One region of the Raskinella chloraquaticus genome, then DNA from elsewhere that is predicted to be linked to it. Evidence: predicted binding sites of a transcription regulator. Region 1 holds the regulator's gene; the other holds the start of a gene.

Evidence for each region. Region 1 encodes LexA, which represses DNA repair genes until DNA is damaged. Its sites were predicted from a motif close to TGTTCNNNNTGTGTTCNG; they were not measured.
Region 2: recA (recombinase RecA) is a predicted target of LexA. The motif match lies at 2,259-2,276, and genes of this name have one in related genera.

What each region holds. Positions count from the first base shown of each region.
Region 1 is NZ_JAKFWN010000006.1:172,985-177,196, reverse strand. It holds gene trpC (indole-3-glycerol phosphate synthase TrpC) at 1-376, shown strand, start outside; gene moaC (cyclic pyranopterin monophosphate synthase MoaC) at 373-870, shown strand; gene glp (gephyrin-like molybdotransferase Glp) at 864-2,060, shown strand; gene lexA (transcriptional repressor LexA) at 2,174-2,893, shown strand; gene ACINK1_RS03665 (ComEC/Rec2 family competence protein) at 3,019-4,212, opposite strand, start outside.
Region 2 is NZ_JAKFWN010000034.1:14,694-18,905, reverse strand. It holds gene ACINK1_RS11950 (FTR1 family protein) at 1-715, opposite strand, end outside; gene ACINK1_RS11945 (cupredoxin domain-containing protein) at 724-1,098, opposite strand; gene ACINK1_RS11940 (SGNH/GDSL hydrolase family protein) at 1,357-2,130, shown strand; gene recA (recombinase RecA) at 2,403-3,485, shown strand; gene alaS (alanine--tRNA ligase) at 3,736-4,212, shown strand, end outside.

The DNA.
Region 1 (4,212 bases):
CGTCGAGGACAGGCTGGCGGCTGATCTTCTGAACTCGGCTGCCGAGCTTGGAATGGACGCGCTGATTGAAATCCATGATGCCGAGGAAGCGCGCCGCGCGGTTGATCTCGGCGCCACCTTCATCGGCATCAATAATCGCAATCTGCGGACGTTTGACATCTCGCTTGCAACCACGGAAACGCTGGTGCCGCTGCTGCCGCCGGACGCGCTCATCGTCAGCGAGAGCGGTATTTTCAACCCTGCTGACATTGCCCGCATGCGAGCCTGCGGCGTCTCGACCTTTCTGGTCGGCGAAAGCCTGATGCGCCAGAGCGACGTGGCCGCAGCAACGCGGGCGCTGCTGACACCGATTTCTCATCCGGCGTTGATCTCATGACGAACCCAGCCCTCTCACATCTCAACGCCGCCGGCGAAGCTCACATGGTCGATGTCGGCGCCAAGCCCGTCAGCGAGCGTGTGGCGATTGCCAGGGGCCATGTGGTGATGGCCGCCGCGACCATGGCAATCATTGCCTCCGGCAACGCCAAGAAAGGCGATGTGCTGGGTACCGCGCGCATTGCCGCCATCATGGCCGCCAAGAAAACCCATGAGCTGATCCCGCTCTGCCACCCCTTGCTGCTGAACGCCATCACCGTTGATCTGGCCATCGATGAGAATCTGCCCGGCATCAGCGTCACGGCGAGCGTCAAAGTCGCCGGCCAGACCGGTGTCGAGATGGAGGCATTGACCGCCGTCTCGCTTGCCTGCCTCACCATCTACGACATGGTGAAGGCGGTTGATCGCGGCATGCGGATCGAGGGCATTCATCTTGTTGAAAAGAGTGGCGGGCGCTCGGGTCATTTCATCGCCCAGGATCAGTCCGCGTGCTGAGCGTTGAGGAGGCGCGCCGCCGCATTCTGGCCGGCGTCAACCGTCTGCCTGCCGAAATCACGTCAATCGACGACGCGCAGGGACGCGTTCTCGCCGACCCTCTACTGGCCCGGCTGTCGCAACCTCCCTTCGTCGCTGCCGCGATGGATGGTTACGCGATACGAGCGATGGATGCAGCTCAGGACGCCTCGTTTCGCGTCATTGGTCAATCGGCGGCCGGAAGCCCTTTCGCCGGCAGTCTTGGCGAACGTCAGGCGGTGCGCATTTTCACCGGCGCGATCGTCCCCGCCGGTGCCGACAAAGTCATCCCGCAGGAGTTCGCCAGCCGCGAGGGCGATGACGTCCGTTTTCCTGCGCTGCCATCCTCTCCCTTTGTCCGCGCGCTCGGACTTGATTTCAGCCTCGGTGATGTGGTCCTGGAGGCTGGCCATCAACTGGATGCGGCCGCCATCGGTCTGGCAGCGGCGGCCGATCATCGCCAGCTCGCCATCGTCAGACGCCCGCGCATCGCCATTCTTGCGACCGGCGACGAGATCGTACCGCCCGGAGCGATACGGGCCGACGGCCAGATCCATTCCTCCTCACTCTATGCCGTGCGCGCTGCCTGCCTTGCCGCCGGCGCCGAGGTGATCAATCTTGGTATCGCTCGCGACGAGAGAGAGCTGCTGGCACAGCGTTTTGCGGCAGCAATCGCCATACCAGCCGATGTGATGATCACGCTTGGTGGCGCGTCGGTCGGCGATCATGATCTGGTCCAGGAAACCTTCGCGCGCGCTGGTGGCGAACTCGGTTTCTGGCGTATCTCCATGCGCCCCGGCAAGCCGCTGATCTTTGGCACTGCCGGGTCGCTCCGCCTTCTTGGACTGCCCGGCAATCCGGTGTCGTCGTTTGTATGCTGCTGGCTTTTCGTTCTGCCACTGATACGCGCCCTCCTCGGGCTTGCATCTGAACCAAAGCAGTGTCTGGCCCGCCTCAGCGCCGATCTGCCTGCCAATGACGAGCGCGAAGACTACTTGCGCGCCCGCCTGGTCAGCGATCCGCACGGCACCATCACCGCCACCGCCTTCTCCAGACAGGATTCCTCGCTGCAATCTGTTCTTGCAGGCGCCAACGGCCTCATCCGTCGCCCTCCCCACGCGCCCGCTGCGCGGGCCGGAGAGATGTGTACCGTCCTGCCATTATCCACCTGAGAGCGCGCTTTTGATCGTTTGATCAATCTTAATTCTTTCTTTACGCTTGCGGAACACAACTAGAACAGGTACAAAAAGTTCCTGATTTGTTTCGCTGTGAGGAATCGCCAGACATGCTGACGCGCAAGCAATTTGAGCTGCTGATGTTCATTCACGAGCGCTTGAAGGAACAGGGCGTTCCCCCCTCTTTCGATGAAATGAAAGAAGCGCTTGATCTGCGCTCCAAATCGGGCATCCATCGCTTGATCACAGCGCTTGAGGAGCGAGGTTTTATCCGCCGCCTGCCGCATCGCGCCCGCGCTTTGGAAGTTCTGAAACTGCCGGATTCGGTCGCGCCCGGCCTCGGCTCTCCGCGCGGGCGGGGCTTTTCGCCCTCGGTTGTTGAAGGCGGTCTTGGCAGGGTGCCAGCGCCACGCGCCGCCGCGCAACCGGTGGAAGACTTCGCCAACAGCGTGATAGCGATCCCGGTCATGGGGCGGATTGCCGCTGGCACGCCCATCAGCGCCATCGAAACCCATTCGCACACGATCTCGGTACCGGTTGATTTTCTGACCAGCGGTGATCATTTCGCGCTCGAGGTACGCGGCGATTCAATGATCGAGGCGGGTATTTTCGACGGAGATACAGTGCTGCTGCGTCGTCAGGACGGCGCGGATAATGGTGATATCGTGGTGGCGCTGGTCGATGATGAGGAGGCAACCTTGAAGCGGTTACGCCGGCGTGGCGCCTCCATTGCCCTGGAAGCAGCAAACCCGACCTTCGAAACCCGTATTTTTGGTCCCGACCGCGTGAAGATCCAGGGCAAGCTTGTGGGCCTGCTGCGCCGCTATTGATCGGCGCGCCGCGCTTTGCCTCGCATGAGGGCATACTGCAAAAATGAAGGAATCGGTTTTCTGTAGCAGTACGTAAAAACAATAAGATAAGTGAAGATTGCGATGCTGTTTGAACGCAGTCTGCCCTAGCTGCCGGGACGCCGCCACCACACGTCACGCGAGCGCAGATCGCTTGACGGACACCACGCTCGCTCACCGCAAGTCTGCGCATTTGATACGATGCGCGGCTGACCGTTGCGCCAGTAGATGACCATTCCAGCAGCCTTGCGGATCACCTGACCGTCGAGGATCAGGCGTGGAAAGGCGCATGACGATGGCGCCACACCATCGGGAATGATCAGGATATCGGCACGGCGGCAATCCTCCTCCACCGCCTCAGGTGTCTTGGCTATCGCCACCAGATGATCACGACCGAGAGGCAGCGTACAACCCAGCGCGTCACATCGCCTGCCGCCGCTCAGTGTCGCCGCCTCAGGCTGGCGCGTATCGCCATCTGCTTCCAGCCAGCGCGACAGTGCAAATCGATCAGCCGGCACCCCATCAGCCCGCAGGATAGATCCGCCATCGCGGACCGCGACAAGCCGACCGCTGGCCGACACATACAGATCAGGTTGTGGCTCGATGAGCCATAGAGCGACGCCAGCCAGATAAAAAACCATGCCGAAAAGGGCTATGCGGGTCTTCCAGAAGCACATCCACATGGTGCCGAAAACCGCACAGAGCATGGCCGCGACGCTGAAGCCGGGAAGCAATGATGTGGCGTGGGGAAAGGCAGCGACAAAACGCGCGATATCAAGCATGCGCGCCACGCCAAACCCGAGCGCATCAATGGCAAAGCCCGCCGGGCCGATGTTGAGCATGATGAGCGTCAACACTGCCATCGGCATGACGAAGATGTCGACGATCAGCATCGCCAGCACATTGCCAACGACGCCAAACCAGGCGATGCGATGGAAATGATGGAGGGTGATCGGCAACATGGCGATCTCAACCAGAATACTGACGATGGCCGTCGCCAGCACCGCTTCGGCGAAGCGGCTGGCAAAGCGCAAGCCGCGGGACTGCTCTCGCGTCGCCAAGCGCGGCAGCAATTTGTGCTCATAAACAGCAATCAGCGTCGCGGTTGCTGCAAACGACATCTGGAAGCTCGGCGAAACGAGGGATGAGGGGTGATAGGCGAGCAGTATCAAGGCGGCCAAAGCCAGATTGCGCATCGTCAGCGCCGGCCGGTCCAGCAGGACTGCGGCGAAAACGATGCAGATCATGATAAAAGAGCGGGTCGTCGCCACTTCCGCCCCTGACGCCACTTCGTAGAACGC
Region 2 (4,212 bases), on a different contig from region 1:
CATAGCCGAGGAGTGCATGGAGGATGCGTCCCAGAAGAACGGAATCTGGCAGAATGGCTGACGTGTCCCACACGATGTCACCGAGCGCTGTCACGATCCCCGCCTGTGCCAGGTAGGTCACCGCCTGAGCTGCCATGCCGGCTGCAAGAAAGGTGATCAACCATCCGGTGACCGAAAAGAGATAGCGGGCGGGAATGGTGACCAGCCCCCAATAGGTGAGGGCGCTGAGGCTGGCGCCAAGCGCAAAACCAGTCAATCCACCGGCCAGCAATTCGGCTGCTGATGCTGTTTCAGAGACGGCGATACCGTACATGAACAGCACCACCTCGGAGCCTTCACGCAAGACAGCAATGGCAATGACAATCGCCAGCGCCCACAAGGAGCGTTTGCCGGTGACGACCTCGCTGCCAAGCTGGCGCATCTCGCAAGCCAGTTCGCGGCCATGCGATGCCATCCACACATTATGCCAGATGAGCATGCAGACGGCTGTTCCCAGCAGAAGTGAATTGAAAATTTCCTGGCCGGCGCCGGCGAGGGCTGCAGAAATGCCGCCGGCGAACGTCGCCACAACCAGACTGCCGGCCACGCCGATTGCCAACCCCGCCAGAACCATGGGCACGCGCCAGTGGACGCCGCGTGTTACCGCCAGCACAATGCCAATGATAATCCCGGCCTCGATGACTTCACGAAAGACGATGATGGCAGAAGACAGCATGTCACACCCTATTCAACGATCAGAACGCCCTGAGCGGTTGCCTCATGGAACTCGCCGTAGAACTTGTATCGGCCCGGTGTCAGCGGTCGCACATTGATACGCGCTTCGCTCTTTCCCGCGATCACTTTCTCGATCTTCAAAACCTTGCTCTCGAATTCCTCGGCCGACGCATCAAGGTTCTTGACGATCAAAACCAGCGGCTTTCCGGCAGGGACTTTGACTTCCGCTGGCTGGAAGCGATGGTTCGAGATGGAAATCTCCACTGTCTCCTGCGCCAGGGCAGGCTGGCTGACGAGCGAAAGGACCAATAGAGAAACCGCCAGAACGGCTGAATAAGTTGTCATCAAGCCGGCAGAGCGCAGACCGCGTCGAAATTGAGTCATTCGTTTCTCCAATCGATGGGGTTCAAGGCCCCATTATCAGATGCTGGCACACCAGCGTTCGTGCAGCCTTCATCGCGCCAGACGCAGGCGGTGGTCAACGCCTATCTTTTAGACTTATTACAAAGAAAGTGGATTTTTATCCTGGTGTTTGCCTGACATATTGGTGCCAGCTATTTGATAACGGGCGTGAATGGCCGCCGACGGCCTGCCCCGTGATGGCTGAAACGCGCGCTTCCACGCGAGGGTGCTGATGGAACGATGTGGGACGTTGCTGTGAAGACATGGATGATCCTTGCTGGCGTGGCGATGCTGATGGCGGGCCTTGCCCCGGCACGAGCCGAGTTGCCGGCCTTGAGCCGTGCGTGCGTGGCTCCGCAGCGCGATATCGCGACAGCAGCACCCCTGCCGACGCTTGGCGCGCGTATCGAGCGGCGCGAAAAGGTGACGATTCTGGCTATTGGCTCGTCATCGACATCGGGTGTCGGCGCCTCGTCGCCCGAGCATGCCTATCCCGCACAATTGCAGTCCATCCTCACAGCACAGCTCAAGCCGGTTGAGGTTGCAATCATTAATCGCGGCCTGTCGGGTGAACTGGCGACAAGCACGGCAGCGCGTTTGCGGGAGGAAATCCGGCATGAAAACCCTGACGTCGTCGTCTGGCAGGTGGGAACGAATGACGCGCTGTCGCGGGTCTCGGTCGCGCAATTTGAGCGCACGCTCAGCTCAACCATCGGCTGGCTCAGGCGTCGTCAGGTTGATGTTATCGTTGTCGGGGCGCAATATGCTCCCCAGGCAGCCGACCAGAGCCATTTCCTGGCTATCGCCAGGGCGCTCGAGCGGGTGACGGCAGCCCGCCATGTTGCCATTTCGCGGCGCTACGCCGCCATGCGGTTTATCGCCCGATCGGGCAAGCACATCCTGATTTCTGATGATGGTTTGCATCTCAACGATACCGGATATCGTTGCATGGCCGAACATGTGGCGCAGGCGTTGATCGCGAGCCTGGAGCGGGGCGGACGCGGTACAAAATAAAGAAAAATATATGATATCAATAATTTAATTGTATCAATCTTTCGTCGATCACATCATGTGGTCCTGCCCGTTCGCGCTCATAACCGGAGTAGCGGGACGTCGCTCGACAAAAATCTGCATTAACGAAAAAGAACAAATTGCGAACTAGAACAAAATGTGTACATTGTCGTTTGAAGGCGATCAGACCGCAGTCGGTCGCAGGTGACGGCAAGGTTTGACGAGGACACGTGTCGCAGATGGTTTTTAACAGCTAGATTGCAGGAGGATTCGCTATGGCTCAAAATTCGCTTCGGCTTGTCGAGGGGGACGGTATGGACAAAACCAAAGCGCTGGACGCCGCGCTGTCGCAGATTGAGCGTGCCTTCGGCAAGGGTTCGATCATGCGCTACGGCGCCAACCACAAGGCGGTCGAGATCGAGTCAGTGCCGACAGGATCGCTCGGCCTCGATATCGCGCTGGGGATCGGCGGCCTGCCGCGCGGGCGCGTGGTCGAGATTTACGGGCCTGAATCATCGGGCAAGACGACGCTGGCGCTGCACACGATTGCCGAAGCGCAGAAGCGGGGCGGGGTGTGCGCCTTTATCGATGCCGAGCATGCGCTGGATGTCATTTATGCGCGCAAACTGGGCGTGACCCTCGATGATCTGCTGATTTCGCAGCCGGATTCCGGCGAGCAGGCGCTCGAAATCTGCGACACGCTGGTGCGCTCCGGCGCGGTGGATGTGCTGGTGGTCGATTCTGTAGCGGCGCTGACGCCGCGCGCCGAGCTTGAAGGCGAGATGGGTGATAGTCAGCCGGGCATGCAGGCGCGCCTGATGAGCCAGGCGCTGCGCAAGCTGACCGCCTCGATCTCACGCTCCAAGACGATGGTCATCTTCATCAATCAGATCCGTATGAAGATCGGCGTCATGTATGGCTCGCCGGAAACCACTACCGGTGGCAACGCCCTTAAATTCTACGCGTCCGTCCGCCTCGATATCCGCCGCATCGGCGCGATCAAGGATCGCGAAGAGGTGGTTGGCAATCAGACACGCGTCAAAGTGGTGAAGAACAAGCTGGCGCCGCCCTTCAAGCAGGTCGAATTCGACATCATGTACGGAGAAGGTGTGTCCAAGATGGGCGAACTCATCGACCTTGGCGTCAAGGCCGGCGTCGTTGACAAGTCGGGGGCTTGGTTTTCCTTTGACAGCCAGCGCATTGGCCAGGGGCGTGAGAATGCCAAGAATTTCCTTAAACAACATGCGGAGATGGCCGAGCGCATCGAGGCGGCGATCCGGCAGAATGCGGGGTTGATCGCCGACAAGATCCTGCAGGGAACGCCGGAGGCTGACAGCGATGGCGAGGAGCCGGTCTGACGTCTGCTGGGGCAATGGCGGCATTGTCCGGCTGAAGCCTGCCGGACATGTGATCTGTGGATAGCGCGTGTCGGCGGTGCGAGGCTGATCTTGGTTGCCTCGCATCGTTTGCCGCTTCGCGCGCCCTATCTTGGCTCGGGCGATTTGTCGCCTCACGCCGGTTATTGTCGGCTATGGCGCACTCGCACTGCTGGACAAAGCCTGAGGCCGATGCCTAAAACGGCTGAGTGGCTTTGGGGTTTGACACAGCATGAGCGGCGTTAACGATATTCGTAGCGGATTTCTGGATTTCTTCCGGCGTGAGGGCCATGAAATCGTGGCCTCGAGCCCGTTGGTGCCGCGCAACGATCCGACGCTGATGTTTGCCAATTCCGGCATGGTTCAGTTCAAGAATCTGTTCACCGGCCAGCAGGTGGCGCCCTATCGCTGCGCGACGACGGCACAAAAATGCGTGCGGGCGGGCGGCAAGCATAATGATCTCGACAATGTGGGCTACACGGCTCGCCATCTCACTTTTTTCGAGATGCTGGGTAATTTTTCCTTCGGCGATTATTTCAAGGAACGTGCCATCGATATGGCGTGGCGGCTGGTCACGCGCGAGTTCGGGCTGGCGGCTGAGCGCCTCTATGTGACGGTCTATCATGATGACGAGGAGGCTGCGGGCTTCTGGCGCCGGATCGCCGGGCTGGGGGATGACCGTATCATCCGTATCGCCACCAATGATAAT